DNA from 3 places in the Pseudomonas sp. GW821-FHT09D08 genome. Region 1 is predicted to be linked to each of the others. Evidence: riboswitches for the same ligand, from Rfam matches in the RefSeq annotation. Region 1 holds a riboswitch; each other region holds the start of a gene.

What was found. Region 1 has a riboswitch for cobalamin ahead of AC07OP_RS30060 (ABC transporter substrate-binding protein). Riboswitches for the same ligand answer to the same signal wherever they lie in the genome.
Positions count from the first base shown of each region.
Region 2: linked by a shared signal. The riboswitch ahead of AC07OP_RS02205 (CbtB domain-containing protein) and the one ahead of AC07OP_RS30060 (ABC transporter substrate-binding protein) in region 1 are both predicted to bind cobalamin.
Region 3: linked by a shared signal. The riboswitch ahead of cobO (cob(I)yrinic acid a,c-diamide adenosyltransferase) and the one ahead of AC07OP_RS30060 (ABC transporter substrate-binding protein) in region 1 are both predicted to bind cobalamin.

Region 1 covers NZ_JBWKOX010000032.1:9,244-15,018, forward strand. The annotation lists gene AC07OP_RS30035 (ATPase domain-containing protein) at 1-661, shown strand, start outside; gene AC07OP_RS30040 (response regulator) at 685-1,041, shown strand; gene AC07OP_RS30045 (protealysin inhibitor emfourin) at 1,044-1,349, opposite strand; gene AC07OP_RS30050 (M4 family metallopeptidase) at 1,364-2,425, opposite strand; gene AC07OP_RS30055 (DNA/RNA non-specific endonuclease) at 2,555-3,484, shown strand; cobalamin riboswitch at 3,521-3,714, shown strand; gene AC07OP_RS30060 (ABC transporter substrate-binding protein) at 3,829-4,839, shown strand; gene AC07OP_RS30065 (FecCD family ABC transporter permease) at 4,836-5,775, shown strand, end outside.
Region 2 covers NZ_JBWKOX010000001.1:536,442-542,216, reverse strand. The annotation lists gene AC07OP_RS02230 (fatty acid cis/trans isomerase) at 1-1,005, shown strand, start outside; gene nfuA (Fe-S biogenesis protein NfuA) at 1,099-1,683, shown strand; gene cobM (precorrin-4 C(11)-methyltransferase) at 1,934-2,680, opposite strand; gene AC07OP_RS02215 (cobalamin biosynthesis protein) at 2,751-3,143, opposite strand; gene AC07OP_RS02210 (CbtA family protein) at 3,140-3,844, opposite strand; gene AC07OP_RS02205 (CbtB domain-containing protein) at 3,856-4,044, opposite strand; cobalamin riboswitch at 4,142-4,346, opposite strand; cobalamin riboswitch at 4,389-4,588, shown strand; gene cobW (cobalamin biosynthesis protein CobW) at 4,679-5,740, shown strand; gene cobN (cobaltochelatase subunit CobN) at 5,744-5,775, shown strand, end outside.
Region 3 covers NZ_JBWKOX010000007.1:241,648-247,422, reverse strand. The annotation lists gene hda (DnaA regulatory inactivator Hda) at 1-376, shown strand, start outside; gene AC07OP_RS15440 (C40 family peptidase) at 586-1,215, shown strand; gene AC07OP_RS15435 (C40 family peptidase) at 1,360-1,896, shown strand; gene AC07OP_RS15430 (PQQ-dependent sugar dehydrogenase) at 2,019-3,332, opposite strand; cobalamin riboswitch at 3,432-3,688, shown strand; gene cobO (cob(I)yrinic acid a,c-diamide adenosyltransferase) at 3,762-4,373, shown strand; gene AC07OP_RS15420 (cobyrinic acid a,c-diamide synthase CobB) at 4,370-5,719, shown strand; gene bluB (5,6-dimethylbenzimidazole synthase) at 5,716-5,775, shown strand, end outside.

The sequences.
Region 1 (5,775 bases):
CGTGACCCTGGTCATGGGGCCGTCGGGCATCGGCAAGACCACCCTGGGCCTCAAGTTCCTCTCGGAATCGACGGTAGACGCTCCCGGCCTGCACTTCGGTTTCTACGAAAGCCCTCAGCGCCTGCGGCTCAAAGGCCAATCCCTGGGCATCGATATCCAGGAGATGGAAGACAGTGGCGCACTGACCATCGCCTGGCAGCCCACCACCGAAGGCCTGCTGGACGGGCTTGGCGCGCGATTGCTGCGCCTGGTCGAGGAAAAGGGCATCAAGCGCCTGTTCATCGACAGCTTGAGCGGCATGACCCGCGTCTCCAACAACCCGGCACGGATCACCGATTTCTACAGCGCACTGATGAACGAACTGCGCGCCAGGGGCGTCACGGTCTTCGCCACGTGGGAGATGCATGATCTGTTCGGCGCGGAGGTCACTTCCCCCGCGTCTGAACTGTCGAGCATTGCCGACAACCTCATGCTTATGCGTTTCTTCGAGATTCAGTCTGAACTTAGAAGGACGCTTTCCATTCTTAAGGTCAGAGACAGCTTTTATGACCCCTCATTATTGGAGGTGGTGATCCGTGACCAAGCCGTTGACTTAAGAAAGGTCTCAAGAAATGCCCCCTCAGTTGCATCCAATTCAGCGCTGCCTGGTTCAGCTTTTTAAGTCTTTGGGTAGGTTGAATTGACATGGCCACTATCCTGGTCGTCGATGACGAGTACTTGATCGCCGATATCCTTGCCTACGCACTGGAAGATGAGGGGTTCATGGTCGTCACAGCTGGCAATGGGAAAAAGGCGCTGGAGGTGCTGGAGCGAGAACGGCCGTCGCTGATCATCACCGATTTCATGATGCCGGTGATGGACGGTGAGGAGTTCGCCGAAGCGGTGCGCGCGCTGCCGGCCGTCAAGCACCTGCCGATTATCCTGATCAGCGGCGCGCAGGCCCATATCGGCATGCAGCGCTCGGACCTGTTCGATGCGGTGCTGGACAAGCCGTTCGACATCAACAAGCTCATTACCAAGGTGAAGGAACTGCTGGGGTGACCTCAACTGCGGATATGCCGGCGCACACACTGCACCAGCCCATCCAGCGCCTGCGACTTCACCGGCGCGAGCACGCACACCGTATGTTCCTGCTGGCCTTCCTTCACGGTCAGGGTGTAGTGCACCTGGCCCGGATTTCCGGGCTCTGGCGTGGTGCTCTGCGGCAACTGAAAGAAGTTTGAAGCCTCGATCAGTTGCCGCAACTCCTGCTGGTCCGGCTCGGGCAACGTGTTCAACTCCACCGTACGAGGCTGGGTCAAACCCGGAAAAAACGCCGGCCCGCCGTTTTCCTTGATCGAAATTTGCATGGCTGTTCCTCACGTCAGACGTTAATGCCAACCGCTTTCCAACCCTCCTTGACCGCCTTGTGCTCATCCTTGTTCGCGCCGTAGAGACGACCGGCGATATCGTAGGTTATACGCGCAAAACGTAAAAACCCCGAGTTCGGCCGCAACCGCGCATCGCGCAGCGCGTCATACCAGATACGTCCTGCGCGCTCCCAGGCAAACCCGCCAATCCGGGTCGCCACCTGATAGAACGCATGGTTGGGAATCCCGGAATTGATATGCACCCCGCCATTGTCCTCGTAGGTCTGGACAAAATCATCCATATGCCCTGGCTGAGGGTCCTTGCCCAGCAGCTTGTCATCGAACGCGGTGCCGGGGGCCTTCATCGAACGCAGGGCCACGCCTTTGATCTTCTTGGTGAACAACCCTTTGCCGATCAGCCAATCGGCGTCTTCGGCGGTTTGCTTCAACGCATACTGCTTGATCAGTGAGCCGAACACGTCCGAGAGCGACTCGTTCAGCGCGCCGGACTGATTGAAATACATCAGCTTGGCCTCGTCCTCGGTGACGCCGTGGGCCAATTCATGGCCAATCACATCGAGGGCCACCGTGAAGCGGTTGAACAACTGCCCATCGCCGTCGCCAAACACCATCTGGGTCGAGTTCCAGAACGCATTGTTATAGTTCTGGCCAAAGTGCACGGTGGCATCCAGCGCCATGCCGGCATCGTCGATGGAGTTGCGGTCGAACACCTCTTCGAAAAAATCGAACGTGGCACCCAAGCCGTCATAGGCTTCGTCCACGGCGGCGTCGCCACTGGCGGGCTGGCCTTCACCGCGGACCAGCTTGCCCGGCAGGCTGTCGGTGCCTTCGGCGCTGTAGATCGAGCGCCGTTTGCCGGCGCCCATGACCAGGGCCATGTGGGCCGGCCCTTTGGCGGGCACTGCGACCATGCGCAGCGAACGGAACGTGCTGTCCTTGGCGCGGGTGCGCAGCGCGATGTCGCGCTGGGCCTTATCACCGTGACGCGCGATCTGGTCGAGCATATACGGCGGGATCAGGCAGAAAATCGGGTTACGGTGGTGGCGATCACACATTGGCTGGCTCCCTGTTGGCATATGGTGTAGCTCCGGTAACCGTTTGAGGATAGCCCCCCAGGGTTAACCCGTGTCATCAATTGTCATCAATCTATGTTGCAGTCGTGTTTATCCAAGGAGGACTTACCCATGCCAGCCCGCAAAGCCAAAATCGATCTTGCGCACCGCCCACGACTCGCCGATCTGCGCCCGTTGATCGCGACCAATCCCACCCTGATGGAAGCCCGGGCGACGACGCCCCGTGTCACCGCGGCCAAGGACCTACAGGACCGACGCGGCTACGCCGAGGATTTTCTCAGCAGCTTCGCAGTGCCCTGGCCCACCGCCGCTGAGGCATTGGCGGACGACGTCCAACCGCTGCGCCTGGACTACACGCATTTCTCGGTGACGATGTCCCGTTCCCGACGACTGGCGCTCTACGTGGGCGTCAATATCGATGGCGGGCAGCATGTGGAGATAGTCCGCAGCAACGACACCTGGGCCTACGATGGGCGCCTGCCGATCAGCGCCCAGGTGGGCGAAGAGCTCTATGCCAGCAATGGCCTGGATCGCGGCCACCTGGTACGGCGCCAGGATCCCAACTGGGGCGACGCGGCAAACACCGCCAACCTCGACACCTTCCACTTCACCAACTGCTCGCCGCAGATGAGCGGGTTCAACCAGAAGACCTGGCTGGAACTGGAGGACTACATCCTCAATAACACGCAGCGTTGGAAAGCCCGGGCAACGGTGTTCAGCGGCCCGGTGTTCGCCGACGACGACCGCCTTTACCGTGGCATCAGAATCCCCAAGGCGTTCTGGAAAGTGGTGGCCTACCTCAGCGATGACGGCAAGCCCTCCGCCAGCGCCTATATGATCGACCAAAGCCGCGAGCTGGGTCAGCTCGACCTGATGTTCGGCCAGGTCAGGACCTACCAGCGCAGCGTGATCCAGATCGAACAATTGACCGGCATCCGCTTCGCCAACCTGGCGGACTACGACGGCTTCAGCAACGAAGAGCGCGCCACGGGCACGCGAATTGAAGCGCTGATCCGCGGCCCCGAGGATATTCGTCTCTGACCGGGCCCCCTTCGGGCTGTATCGCCTGGCCCTAATCAACTACCATACCGCGCCGGTTCCCGAACGGGACTAATAGGGAATCCGAAGCGCGGTACACCGCGTCAATCGGAACTGCCCCCGCAACTGTAGGTGCCGAGCCTGCTCCCCACTGCCACTGGACCGCGTCCGGGAAGGCCGGAGCGTGGCGACGACGCATCAGTCAGGAGACCTGCCGGCCCAGTAATCACTAACCGGCGGGGTGTCCGGGAAGGGCATCCTTGCCTGCCCGTTCGGCAGCGGTCGAGGGCGTATTTCCGAACCGTACCTGCCCTGTTTCCACGTACGGTCCACACGGAGATCGCCTCATGCTGCCACGCGTTACCGCCCTGATCAGCGGCCTGGGTTTCTGCGCCCTGGCCCACGCCGCGCCAACTCAGTACCCGCTTACCCTGGAAAACTGCGGCAGCACCCTCACCTTCCCGCAGGCGCCCGCGCGCAGCGTGACCATCGGCCAGGCCGCCACCGAAATGCTCTATGCCCTCGGCGTGGCTGACCGCGTGGTGGGCACCTCGCTGTGGTTCAACAGCGTGTTGCCGCAGTTCAAGGCGCAGAACGACGGCATCGAGCGCCTGGCCAACAACGAGCCCAGCTTTGAAGCGGTGATCGCCAAGCGCCCGCAACTGGTGGCCGCCGAGCTGGAATGGGTGGTAGGCCCGCAAGGCGTGGTCGGCACCCGCGAGCAGTTTCACGACCTGAAGATCCCCACCTACCTGCTGCCCTCCGACTGCGAAGGCAAGGACAACCTGGTGGGCGCCGACGGCACGCGGCTGGAGCCGTTCCGTATCGAGACGATCTACAAGAGCATCCGCCAGCTGGCGCAGATTTTCGATGTACAGGATCGCGGCCAACAGTTGAACGATGAGCTCCAGGCGCGCCTGGCCCAATCCGTGGCCACCGTGCAGAGCAAAGGCCTCAAGCAGGCCAGCGCGCTGGTGTGGTTCTCCAGCGCCGAACTGGCCAGCGACCCCTACGTGGCCGGCCACAAGGGCATTCCGGAGTTCATGCTCGAAACCCTCGGTTTGCACAACGTGGTGCAATCCGATGAAGAATGGCCCGCCGTCGGCTGGGAAACCCTCGCCAAGGCCAACCCGACCTTCCTGGTGATCGCCCGCATGGACCGCCGCCGCTACCCCGCCGACGACCATGAAAAGAAACTCGCCTTCCTGCGCAGCGACCCGGTCACGCGCAACATGGACGCGGTGAAAAACAACCGCATCATCATCCTCGACGCCCTGGCGCTGCAGGCCAGCATCCGCATGTTCGACGGCCTTGAACACCTGGCCACGGCCATCGACGGCTACGACCTGCCGCAATGATCCGGACCTTACTCGCCCTGGCGCTATTGCTGATCGCCGTGCTCGCCGGCGTGGCCATCGGCGAAACCGCCATCTCGCCCCAGGTGGTGCTGCAGGTGCTCGCCAACAAACTGTGGGCGGCCGGTTACGTGCTGGACCCCATCGATGAAGGCGTGGTGTGGAACTACCGCCTCACCCGTGCCCTGGTGGCCGCCGCCTGCGGTGCGGGGCTGGCCACCTGCGGGGTGATTTTGCAGTCGTTGCTGCGCAACCCGTTGGCCGATCCGTACCTGCTGGGCATCAGCGCCGGGGCTTCGACCGGCGCGGTGCTGGTGGCGTTGATGGGCGTGGGCGGCGGGCTGATTTCATTGTCGGCCGGCGCCTTTGTCGGCGCGATGGCGGCGTTTGCCCTGGTGATCCTGCTGGCGCGGGCCAGCGGTTCGTCCAGCGGCACCGGGCAGATCATCCTCGCGGGCATCGCCGGGTCGCAGCTGTTCAATGCACTTACCGCGTTCCTGATCACCAAGTCCGCCAGTTCCGAACAGGCGCGCGGCATCATGTTCTGGCTGCTGGGCAACCTCAGCGGCGTGCGCTGGCCGTCGGTGTGGCTGGCGGTGCCGGTGGCGGTCACCGGCCTGGCGGTGTGCCTGTGGCATCGTCGCGCGTTGGATGCGTTCACCTTCGGCACGGATTCGGCCGCGTCCCTGGGCATCCCGGTGCGCCGTGTGCAGGTTGTGCTGGTGGGGTGCGCGGCGCTGGTGACGGCGGTGATGGTGTCGATTGTCGGCTCCATCGGCTTTGTCGGCCTGGTGATCCCCCACGCGGTGCGCCTGCTGCTCGGCACCGGGCATTCGCGCCTGCTGCCCGCCAGTGCGCTGGGCGGCGCGTTATTTTTGATTGCGGCCGATGTGTTGTCGCGCACCTTGATCAAAGGCCAGGTGATCCCGGTCGGCGTGG
Region 2 (5,775 bases), on a different contig from region 1:
CGGCGAGATAGCTATGCCGAGTTGCCGGCGCCCAGTTGGTCGACCCTGTGGGCCGGCAATGACAATGCCCTGTTAAGCATCTTCCGCCACTTCGACAGCGCCTCGGTCAATAAGGGCCTGATCGGTGAAGTCCCGCAGACACTGTGGTTGTTCGACTATCCGTTGCTCGAACGCACCTATTACCAACTGGTGGTCAATTTCGATGTGTTCGGCAACGTATCGCACCAGGCCCAGACCCGGCTGTACTTCGACCTGATCCGCAACGGTGCCGAGCAGAACTTCCTGCGCCTGATGCCGGCCGATAGCCGCGATGCCTTTATGGATGATTGGTACCAGAACAGCGGCAAGATCAAGCTGTGGTTGGATTACGAAGCCATCGACGACGACACGCCTACCGCCTTGCACCTGGATAAAAAGGACCCCAAGCGCGACTTCGCCAACCAGTTGCTTGCCCGCTACGGTGACCTGAATGCCAGCCCGGATCCGATCAACCGTTGCGGGGGCGCGTTTTGTTCGCGCGACGGTATCGACCCGGCGCTGCAGGACGCCGAACAGGCGCTCAGCCGCCTGACTTCACGCCCGGCGGCGGGGCTCAAGGTGATTGACCAGTTACCCGAAGCGACGATGCTGCGCGTCGAAACCGCCAGCGGCAAGCGCGCGGTCTACAGCCTGCTGCGCAACCGCGCTCACAGTAACGTGGCATTTCTGCTGGGTGAGGCTTACCGCTATCAGCCGGGCCTGGACACGCTGACCCTTTACCCTGGAGTGCTCAGCAGTTACCCGAACTTCATGTTCAACATCCCTGCCCAGGAAGTGCCCGAATTCGTCGCCGAAATGGAGCGGGCCAAGGACGCCAATCGCTTTGAGAAAATTGTCGACCGCTGGGGCGTGCGCCGCAGCCACCCGTTGTTCTGGCAGTATTTCCACGATTTGTCCCAGTACATCCGCGAGACGACGCCGGTGGAAGAAGGGGTGCTGGATATGAACCGTTATGAAAACCTCTGACAGAGGCGAACGTCTTTTCCGACAAAATTACTAGGACTTTGTACCTGCGTAATATTTTGGCGTAAACTGCCGGCAAGCCTGTGAGGAGTTTCCATGACTGCCATAACCATTACCGACGCCGCCCACGATTACCTGGCTGACCTGCTGTCCAAGCAGAACACCCCGGGAATCGGCATCCGCGTCTTTATCACCCAGCCTGGCACCCAGTACGCCGAGACGTGCATCGCCTACTGCAAGCCCGGTGAAGAGAAACCTGAAGACACCGCCCTGGGGCTGAAAAGCTTCACTGCGTATATCGACAACTTCAGCGAAGCCTTCCTGGACGATGCCGTGGTCGATTACGCCACCGACCGCATGGGCGGCCAATTGACCATCAAGGCGCCCAACGCCAAGGTGCCTAACGTCAATGCCGACAGCCCGGTCAACGAGCGCATCAACTACTACCTGCAAACCGAGATCAACCCGGGGCTGGCCAGCCATGGCGGTCAGGTGAGCTTGATCGATGTAGTGGAAGACGGGATCGCCGTATTGAAATTCGGCGGCGGCTGCCAGGGTTGCGGCCAGGCGGACGTGACCTTGCGTGAAGGCATCGAGCGGACCCTGCTGGAGCGTATTCCGGAGCTCAAGGGCGTCCGTGACGTGACAGACCACACGCAGAAAGAAAACGCCTACTACTGAGTAAGGCGTTCACTGCGAACAAAAAACGGCGCCCGTGAGCGCCGTTTTTTATTGTTAAAATTCAAGCAGTTATGCCATCTATCTAACAAGTAGGATTAAGTGTGGGAGGGGGCTTGCTCCCGATAGCGGTGCCTCAGTCGACTCATGAGCAGGCTGACACACCGCCATCGGGGGCAAGCCCCCTCCCACATTTTGTTTTGTATTTAGCTATTTAAATCAATGGATTGCTTTGATTTTTTGAAGTAAATAATCAAGGCCGATAAAGGTGCGCATGCCCGGCCCGATACAACGACGACTCACTGAAACTGTCACTCGCCAGTACTCGACCCACCACAATCAACGCCGTACGCCGAAAGCCCTTGGCGGCGACTTTGTCGGCAATATCGCTGAGCGTGCCGACCGCCCAATCCTGATCCGGCCATGTCGCCCGGTGCACCACGGCAATCGGGCAGTCCGCGCCATAGTGCGGCAGCAGTTCGGCGACGATCTTCTCCAAATGATTGACCCCCAGGTGAATCGCCATGGTCGTGCCATGTCGGGCCAGGCTGTCGAAGTCTTCCCCGGCCGGCATGCGGGTTTTATTGGCGTAGCGGGTCAGGATCACGCTTTGGGCGATGTCCGGCAGGGTCAGTTCGGTCTCCAGCAAGGCTGCGCAGGCGGCCACCGCCGTGACGCCGGGAATGATCTGAAAGGGGATGCCCAACTCACGCAAATAACGGATCTGCTCGCCAATCGCGCCATACAGGCTCGGATCGCCGGAGTGCACCCGTGCCACGTCTTGGCCATTAGCGTGGGCGGTCTTGATCAGTTCGATAATCTGTTCCAGGTGCAGTTCAGCGCTGTTGACCACTTGTTGCGCCTGATGACCTTCCAGCACCGCCGCCGGCACCAGTGAGCCGGCATAGATGATCACCGGGCAACTGCGGATCAGGCGTTGGCCTTTGACGGTGATCAATTCCGGATCGCCGGGGCCGGCGCCGATGAAGTAGATGGTCATGGAGAATTCCTGTGGAAAAACGGGCGAGCATGAAGATTGCTCATGATCGGGAATGGCGATTATCGGGATTTTAGCCGGCGCAGGCCAATGCAAAGGTGGCCTGGGCGGTTTTCTGGCGGGTGATCATCAAGCGGGCAGGGCCGCCGCAGAGCTGTTCGGCCAGGGCTAGGGCGGCACTTTCGGCGACGCCGTAACAGCCGGTATGGGCAAACGCGACCGCCGATTTGTGGCTCAGCCGGGCTTCGTAAACGGCCAGTTGCCCGGCGCTGAAGCACTGCAAGGGCAGGTCGAGCAGTCGGGCCAGGGCGAGTAACCCTGGCTCGTTCTGTTTACGGTCGATGCTGGCCAGTGCGGTGACACGCTGGCGCTCGACCCCGCCCTCGGCCAGGGCGCTGTCGAACAGGCCCAGCAGGGTGTCTACATCACAACCCCGCTGGCAACCCAGGCCGACCACCAGGGTCATGCCGAGTATTGATCGTCGCGGTTACGGCGGAACAACCAGGCACTGATCAGGCCCAGGGCCAGCCAGAACGCCACGTTGGTCAACTGCGAAGCGATCTTGAACTGCGCTTCGAGGGCTTCCGGCGCCAGCATCGAATGGGTTTCCGGCTGCGGTGCACCGATCACATGCGGCACCACCAGGATCGCCGCGCCCAAGACTTTCAGCAGCCAGTTGCGACCAAACACGATCAGCGCAATCCCGGCCGCCGTGGAAGCAGCAGTGCCGATCCACCAGATTTGCCGTTGCGCCAGGTCGGCGGCGGCAGTGCCCGGCAGCTCCGGCGGCAGGCCCAGGGTGGGCGCCAGCACAAAAGTCGCGTAACCGGCCAGGCCCCACAGCAAGCCTTGGGCCGTGCGGGTCGGTGCGCGCAGGGTGTAGAGGCCGGCCAGCATCAGGGCGAAGCCGACGGCCACCACCAGGTTGCCGCCGGTGGTCGACAGCACGCGCTGCCAGCCGTCTTCCGGCTCCCAGGCTTCGGCGTCGTGGGAGTGTGCAGCGGCGCCAGCGGCGTGCTCATGCACGACTTCGGTCGCGGCCGGGGCTTTTTCAAAGGTTTCCGCCTGCAGAATCAGCGGAGCGACCCAGAAGCTTTGCAGCAGGGTCAGCAGCAGGGCGGCCAGCAAGCCGGTGAACCCTGCGGTTTGCGCAATACGCTTGATCATGTCGGCAGGCCTCAGTGGCACGGGAACGCGGCGCTGTGGCGGGTATCGTGGGCAGCGTTGTGCACCGCCTCGATATGGGAGAAACCGGCGAAATACACCAGGCACGCGCCAAGGATCGACGCGCCGATGGCGGCGGTCAGGCGTTGGCTGAGGGTGGCGGAGCTGCTGGCGGTGTGCGAGGTGCTGCTGATGATCGACATGGCGCGTCCCTTTCAGGTGTCAGGGTGACACGAGCGCATGCAAACCCCGCGAGCCAGGCACGCAGGGTTTTAACAGCGCCCGCCCACCGCGGGTTTGTTATTCGATGTTATTCGGGCCGGTCTCCGGGCTTGCGAGGGACACTGGGTCTATAAAACGTCGCCTTCCCATGCCGTACAGGCACAGTGGATCTGACGCTTCACTCGCTTACCGTTGCGGGGGCAGCACCGGACTCGTCATGACGCCATGACTCACCGGTTTCCCGTTTCACCCTGTGAAGGGCACCCGAAACAAGATGTGTAGGAGAGCATGGGCCGGGGACGGTAGTCAAATGCGGCGAGCCCCTGTAGCCTTGCACCCTCGAGGTTCTTCGGCCCAGGCCGAAGCTAAGAAGGGAACGCGGTCCAAGCCGCGGCTGCCCCCGCAACTGTGAAGGGTTTATCTGACTGCCACGCCACTGCCACTGCGGCGGGAAGGCGCAGTCGGCGCCGGTCGCAAGACCCGCAAGCCCCAAGCCAGGAGACCTGCCTCGCCACCGATTTTCCAATTCAACCGGGCGGGGTGATCCGGTGACGAAATCCGCTTCTGCGCGCCGCAGGGCCCATCGTCCCGTATGCCCGCCCCAAAGGGCATCCGATGAAAACACTGGCCAAACTCCCCGTCACCATCGTTACCGGCTTCCTTGGCTCGGGCAAGACCACCTTGCTGCGCCATATGCTCGACAACGCCCAGGGCCGTCGCATTGCGGTGATCGTCAACGAATTCGGCGAACTGGGCATCGACGGTGAGATCCTCAAGCAGTGCTCCATCGGTTGCACCGAAGAAGAGGCCAACGGCCGCGTGTACGAGCTGGCCAACGGCTGCCTGTGCTGCACCGTGCAGGAAGAGTTCTTCCCGGTGATGCGCGAACTGGTTGCCCGTCGCGGCGACCTCGACCATATCCTCATCGAAACCTCGGGCCTGGCCCTGCCAAAACCCTTGGTACAGGCCTTCCAGTGGCCGGAAATCCGCAGCGCCTGCACGGTTGATGCGGTCATCACCGTGGTCGACAGCCCGGCCGTGGCCGCCGGCACCTTTGCCGCGTTCCCGGATCAGGTCGACGCCCAGCGCAAGCTCGACCCGAACCTGGACCATGAATCGCCGCTGCACGAGCTGTTTGCCGACCAGTTGGCCAGCGCCGACCTGGTGATCCTCAATAAATCCGACCTGATCAGCGCCGAAGACCTGGCCCGTGTGCGCCTGGAAGTCGCCGAAGAACTGCCGCCGGCGGTGAAGATCATCGAAGCCAGCAGCGGTCGCCTGCCGTTGGACGTATTGATCGGCCTGGGCGCGGGGTCCGAAGAACATATCGACGCTCGCCATAGCCACCACGATCATCACCACGAAGGTGAGGAAGATCACGATCACGACGCCTTCGATTCCATCTCCATCGACCTGCCCCAAGCCGACGAAGCGCTGCTGCTCGACGCCCTGAACCAATTGGTGGTTCAGCACGGCATCCTGCGGGTCAAGGGCTTCGCCGCCATCCCGAACAAGCCGATGCGCCTGCTGATCCAGGGTGTGGGTACGCGTTTCGACAAGCACTTCGACCGTGCCTGGGGCGCCGACGAAGCGCGCATCACGCGGCTGGTGCTGATCGGCCAGGAGCTGGACGCGGCGGGCCTCGAAGCGCAACTGCGCGCCGCCCTCAGCGTTTAACCCATGCACCTGCTCAGGACTCAGCCCGGTGGTTT
Region 3 (5,775 bases), on a different contig from region 1:
CGGCAAGGCGGATTGGGAAGAGGCGCTGTTCCATCTGTTCAACCGCCTGCGTGACAGCGGCCGGCGCTTGTTGATTGCCGCCTCCACCTCGCCACGGGAGTTACCGGTGAAGCTGGCCGACCTCAAGTCGCGCCTGACCCTGGCGCTGATCTTCCAGATGCGCCCACTCTCCGACGAAGACAAACTGCGGGCCCTGCAATTGCGCGCATCCCGTCGCGGCCTGCACCTCACCGATGAAGTCGGGCACTTTATCCTCACCCGTGGCACCCGCAGCATGAGCGCGTTGTTCGATTTGCTCGAGCAACTCGATCAGGCCTCCCTGCAGGCTCAACGAAAATTGACGATCCCTTTTCTCAAGGAAACGTTGGGCTGGTAACCGCTTGAATCTACGGGGTTCGGCAATTTACAGGCGCCAGAAATCCTGCGTTTAAGCCACGTTGGCTACGCATGTGAACCGATAAATGGAATTACGGCTTAGATGTCATAGTCCAATCGCGAAGTCACATAGATCACGATTGAATTTGCAAATCGATGTGATAGAAGGCATAGTCTCGACTTCTTTACATACCAGCCACGGTCGTGCCCATGCTAAATCGCTTCGCACCCCTCGTGCCCCTCGCACTCGTTACCCTGTTGTTTGGTTGCGCCTCCCACCCTCAACAGGTGGTTGAGCAGCAAAAACCTCAACAACAGTCCCAGGCAAAATTCGTTGCTGCACAGTCTGCTTCTGTCTATGAAGAAGAGGTCGCAACCGAAAAGGAACTGGCCGATTTCTCCGGCAACAAGCCTTACCAGCTTCCAGTCCTGGCCGACAGCATCCTCGAACGCGGCATGTCCCTGATCGGTACCCGTTACCGTTTCGGCGGTACCTCTGAAGCCGGTTTCGACTGCAGCGGTTTCATCGGCTACCTGTTTCGTGAAGAAGCTGGCATGAACCTGCCACGCTCCACTCGCGAAATGATCAACGTGAAAGCACCGTTGGTCGCGCGCAACAACCTCAAGCCCGGTGATCTGCTTTTCTTCAGTACTGCAGGCCGTGGTCGCGTAAGCCATGCCGGTATCTACCTGGGCGATAACCAGTTTATCCACTCCAGCAGCCGTCGCAGTGGCGGTGTTCGAGTCGACAGCCTGGGTGACAGCTACTGGAGCAAAACCTTCATCGAAGCCAAGCGCGCACTCGCCATGGCCCCGACTACGGTTACCGCCAGTAAGTAAACTTAAAGTGATACTTGAAGTTTGACGTGTAAGCGCTAGAATCCCTGGACATTGTTGTAATCCGTTCGCGCGAGCTTTGCTTGCGCGTTCTGGTTTTCAGCGTTCGGCAGCGATAGCCGCATCCAGACCAGGATTGTTCTGCACATGTCGACCTCAGCCCGCCTGCTCCTTATTCTCTGCGCCGCGCTTATCAGCGCCTGCGCCAGCCGGCCGCCACCCGCTCCCGTTGCGGTCAAGCCCAAGCCGGTATTCAACTATTCCACCCAGAATTTCTCGCCTGCGGCCGAAGACGTGCTCTTTCGTGCACTGGGCCTGGTCGGCACGCCTTACCGTTGGGGCGGCAACACGCCGGACTCGGGGTTTGATTGCAGTGGCCTGATCGGCTTCGTCTTCCGCGACGCCGCCGGCATTTCCCTGCCGCGCACCACTCGCGAACTGATTGTGATGCGCGCCCAGGATGTCAGCGAGCAGAACCTGCAGACCGGCGACCTGCTGTTCTTTGCCACCGGTGGCGGTTCCCAGGTCAGCCACGCCGGCATCTATGTGGGCGAAGGCCGCTTTGTGCACGCGCCGCAGACCGGCGGTACGGTCAAGCTGGACACCTTGTCCAAGGCGTATTGGCAGAATGCCTATCTGAGCGCCAAGCGTGTGTTGCCAGCAAACCTGGCACGTAATCCCTGAACCAAATGTGGGAGGGGGCTTGCCCCCGATAGCGAAGCATCAGTCACAGTATCTGTGCCTGACCCACTGCTATCGGGAGCAAGCCCCCTCCCACATTGGTTTTGTGATGCTTCTGGGGGCGTTTATTTAGCGGCCGACACCCGCCACACCTTATTCCCCACATCATCCGCCACCAGCAAATCCCCTTGCTGATCGATCACCACGCCCACCGGCCGGCCCATGGCGTTCTCATCTTTATCGAGAAACCCGGTCAGCACGTCCACCGGCTGCCCTTTAGGCTGGCCTGCCTCGAACGGTACGAAGATCACCTTGTAGCCACTGTGGGGCTTGCGATTCCACGAGCCATGCTGGCCGATGAACGCGCCGTTGCTGAACGGCGCCGGCAGTTTGCTGCCCTCGGCGAACGTCAGGCCCAAAGACGCGGTGTGCGGCCCTACCGCATAGTCCGGCACGATTGCCTTGGCCACCAGGTCCAGGTTCTGCGGCGTGACGCGTACATCCACATGCTGGCCGTAATAGCTGAAGGGCCAGCCATAGAACCCGCCATCCTTGACCGAGGTGATGTAGTCCGGCACCAGGTCGCTGCCGATCTCGTCGCGCTCGTTTACCGCCGTCCATAGCTTGCCGCTCTGGGGTTCCCAGGCCATGCCGTTAGGGTTGCGCAGGCCGGAAGCGAAAATGCGCTGCTGGCCGCTGGCGCGATCCACTTCCCAGATAGCCGCCCGGCCCTGTTCCGCCTCAAGACCGTTCTCACCGACGTTGCTGTTGGAGCCGACGCTCACGTACAGCTTGCTGCCGTCCTTGCTGGCGATCACGTTCTTGGTCCAGTGATGATTCAGGGGGCCGCCCGGCAGGTCGACCACCTTGGTGCCAACTGCCTTGATCGCGGTTTCGCCCGCTTGATAGGGGAAGCGCAGCAGCTTGTCCGAATCGGCGACGTACAGGTCATTGCCGACCAGTGTCATACCGAAGGGCGAGTTGAGGTTTTCCAGGAACACCGTACGGGTCTCGGCAACACCATCGTGATCGGCGTCGCGCAGCAGGGTAATGCGATTGGGGCTCGGTACACCGGCACCGGCGCGGCCCATGACCTTCTCCATGACCCAGCCGCGAATGCCCTTGGAATCATCCGGCTTGGGCGGCGCATTGGTTTCTGCCACCAGCACATCGCCATTGGGCAATACATACAGCCAGCGCGGGTGATCCAGGCCTTCGGCGAACGCCGCCACTTGGGTGCCGGCCGCTGCCGTTGGCTTCACGCCCTCCGGCCAGCCGATAGCCGGGGCAATGTTCACCGTGGGAATCAGGGTTTTGTTCGGCTCCGGTAGCTGCGGCGACGGCCCGGTGCCGTCGGACACCTGCAGGGTGGAGCTTTCACCGCAGGCGGCGAGGGTGCCGGCGAGCATGATGAGCAGGGCGAGTCTGGTTTTATGCATGGTGTTCTCCTTGATACCTGTAAGGGTAGAGGAGGGCGCTGGTGCGATGGTTCAAGTGCAAGGCCAGCTTTAATTGACGCTCCACCCCCAACCCACTAACCTTCGCGGCTTGTTCCAGGTGCTCTGTGACCCATGGGTCGACCGAGTGAAACAGGGAAGCCGGTGAGCGAGCGCACTTGTACACAGTGCTGCCGCGATTCCGGCGCTGCCCCCGCAACGGTAAATGAGTCAAGACGGTGCCTTTTGCCACTGTATCGCCCGCGATATGGGAAGGCGCGCCGTCGGCGTGTTCGCTCTGTCGATGAGCCAGCGCACCACTCATGAGCCCGGAGACCGGCCTGGATCATCCAACAGCATCACGGTGGGCGATGCTTGGCTGTCTGTTTTTTCCTGCCTGCCGTTTTTGTCCAGCCCCAATGGAGAGCTGCCATGACCGATACCCCCGACCGCGACGAACGCCACCTGGCGCGCATGCTGCGCAAAAAAGCCGTGATCGACGAGCGCATCGCCAATTCCCCCAATGAGTGTGGCTTGCTGCTGGTGCTGACCGGCAACGGCAAAGGCAAGAGCAGCTCGGCATTCGGTATGCTCGCGCGCGCCATGGGCCACGGCATGCAGTGCGGTGTGGTGCAGTTCATCAAGGGGCGCAACAGCACCGGTGAGGAGTTGTTCTTCCGCCGCTTCCCCGAGCAAGTGCGTTTCCACGTGATGGGCGAAGGCTTCACCTGGGAGACCCAGGACCGCCAGCGCGATATCGCTGCCGCCGAAGCCGCCTGGGCCGTGTCCCGTGAACTGCTGCAAGACCCCACCATCGGCCTGGTGGTGCTGGATGAGCTGAACATCGCCCTCAAGCATGGTTACCTCGACTTGGACCAGGTCCTCAGCGACCTGCAAGCGCGTCCGCCGATGCAGCACGTGGTCGTCACCGGCCGTGGCGCCAAGCCTGAATTGATCGAAATGGGCGACACCGTCACTGAAATGGGCATGCTCAAGCACGCGTTCCAGGCCGGTATCAAGGCACAGAAGGGCGTCGAACTTTGAATCAGCCCCGTCACTGCCCGGCCGTCCTGATCGCCGCACCGGCGTCCGGCCAGGGCAAAACCACCGTCACCGCCGCGCTGGCCCGTTTGCACCGCAACCTGGGGCGCAGGGTACGCGTGTTCAAATGCGGCCCGGATTTCCTGGACCCGATGATCCACGAGCGCGCCAGCGGTGCGCCGGTGTATCAATTGGACATGTGGATGGTGGGCGAGCAGGAAAGTCGTCGGCTGCTGTGGGAAGCGGCGGGTGAGGCCGACCTCATCCTGATCGAAGGCGTGATGGGCCTGTTCGATGGCACACCGTCCAGCGCCGACTTGGCGCGGCATTTCGGCGTGCCGGTGCTCGGTGTGATCGACGGCACCGCCATGGCCCAGACCTTTGGCGCCCTGGCCCTGGGCCTGGCGCGTTATCAGCCGGACCTGCCGTTTGCCGGGGTACTGGCCAACCGCGTCGGCACCCTGCGCCATGCGCAGTTGCTGGAAGGCAGCCTCACCGAAGGCTTGCGTTGGTATGGCGCCCTGTCCCGCGAAACCGGGATCGAACTGCCCAGCCGCCATTTGGGCCTGGTGCAGGCCAGCGAGCTGAATGACCTCGACGTGCGCCTGGACGCCGCCGCCCAGGCCCTGGGCAGCAGCTGCGAAGTCGCATTGCCGCCGCCGGTGACCTTCGCCGCGCCGGAAGTGATCGAGGCCGAGCCGTTGCTGGCCGGTGTGCGCATTGCGGTGGCCCGTGACGAAGCCTTCGCCTTCACCTATGGCGCCAGCCTCGACCTGCTGCGGGCGATGGGGGCCGAGTTGCACTTCTTCTCGCCGATCCATGATCGCCAACTGCCCGAGGCCGACAGCCTGTATTTACCCGGCGGTTACCCGGAATTGCACCACCAGGCGCTGTCGCAAAACACGCCGATGCTTGACGCCATTCGTAACCACCATGCCGCCGGCAAACCCTTGCTCGCCGAGTGTGGCGGCATGCTCTACCTGTTGGATTCGCTTACCGATGTCGACGGCACCCGCGCCGAGCTGGTCGGCCTGCTGCAAGGCGATGCGGTGATGCAAAAGAAACTCGCGGCCCTGGCCCTGCAAAGTGTCGAGCTGCCGGAAGGCGTGCTGCGCGGGCACACGTATCACCATTCCCTGACCAGCACCGAGAGCCAGCCGATTGCCCGTGGCCTGAGCCCGAACGGTGGGCGCGGTGCCGAAGCGGTGTTCCGGCAGGGGCGGATGACGGCCTCTTACGTGCACTTCTATTTTCCGTCGAATCCGACGGCGGTAGCCGCGTTGTTTGCCCCGGACCGAGCTGAAACCCCATCCACTGTGGGAGGGGGCTTGCCCCCGATAGGGCCATGACCGACAACGCTTTCCCCCAGGCCGACCGCGACGCCGTCTACCGCGCCATCGCCGAA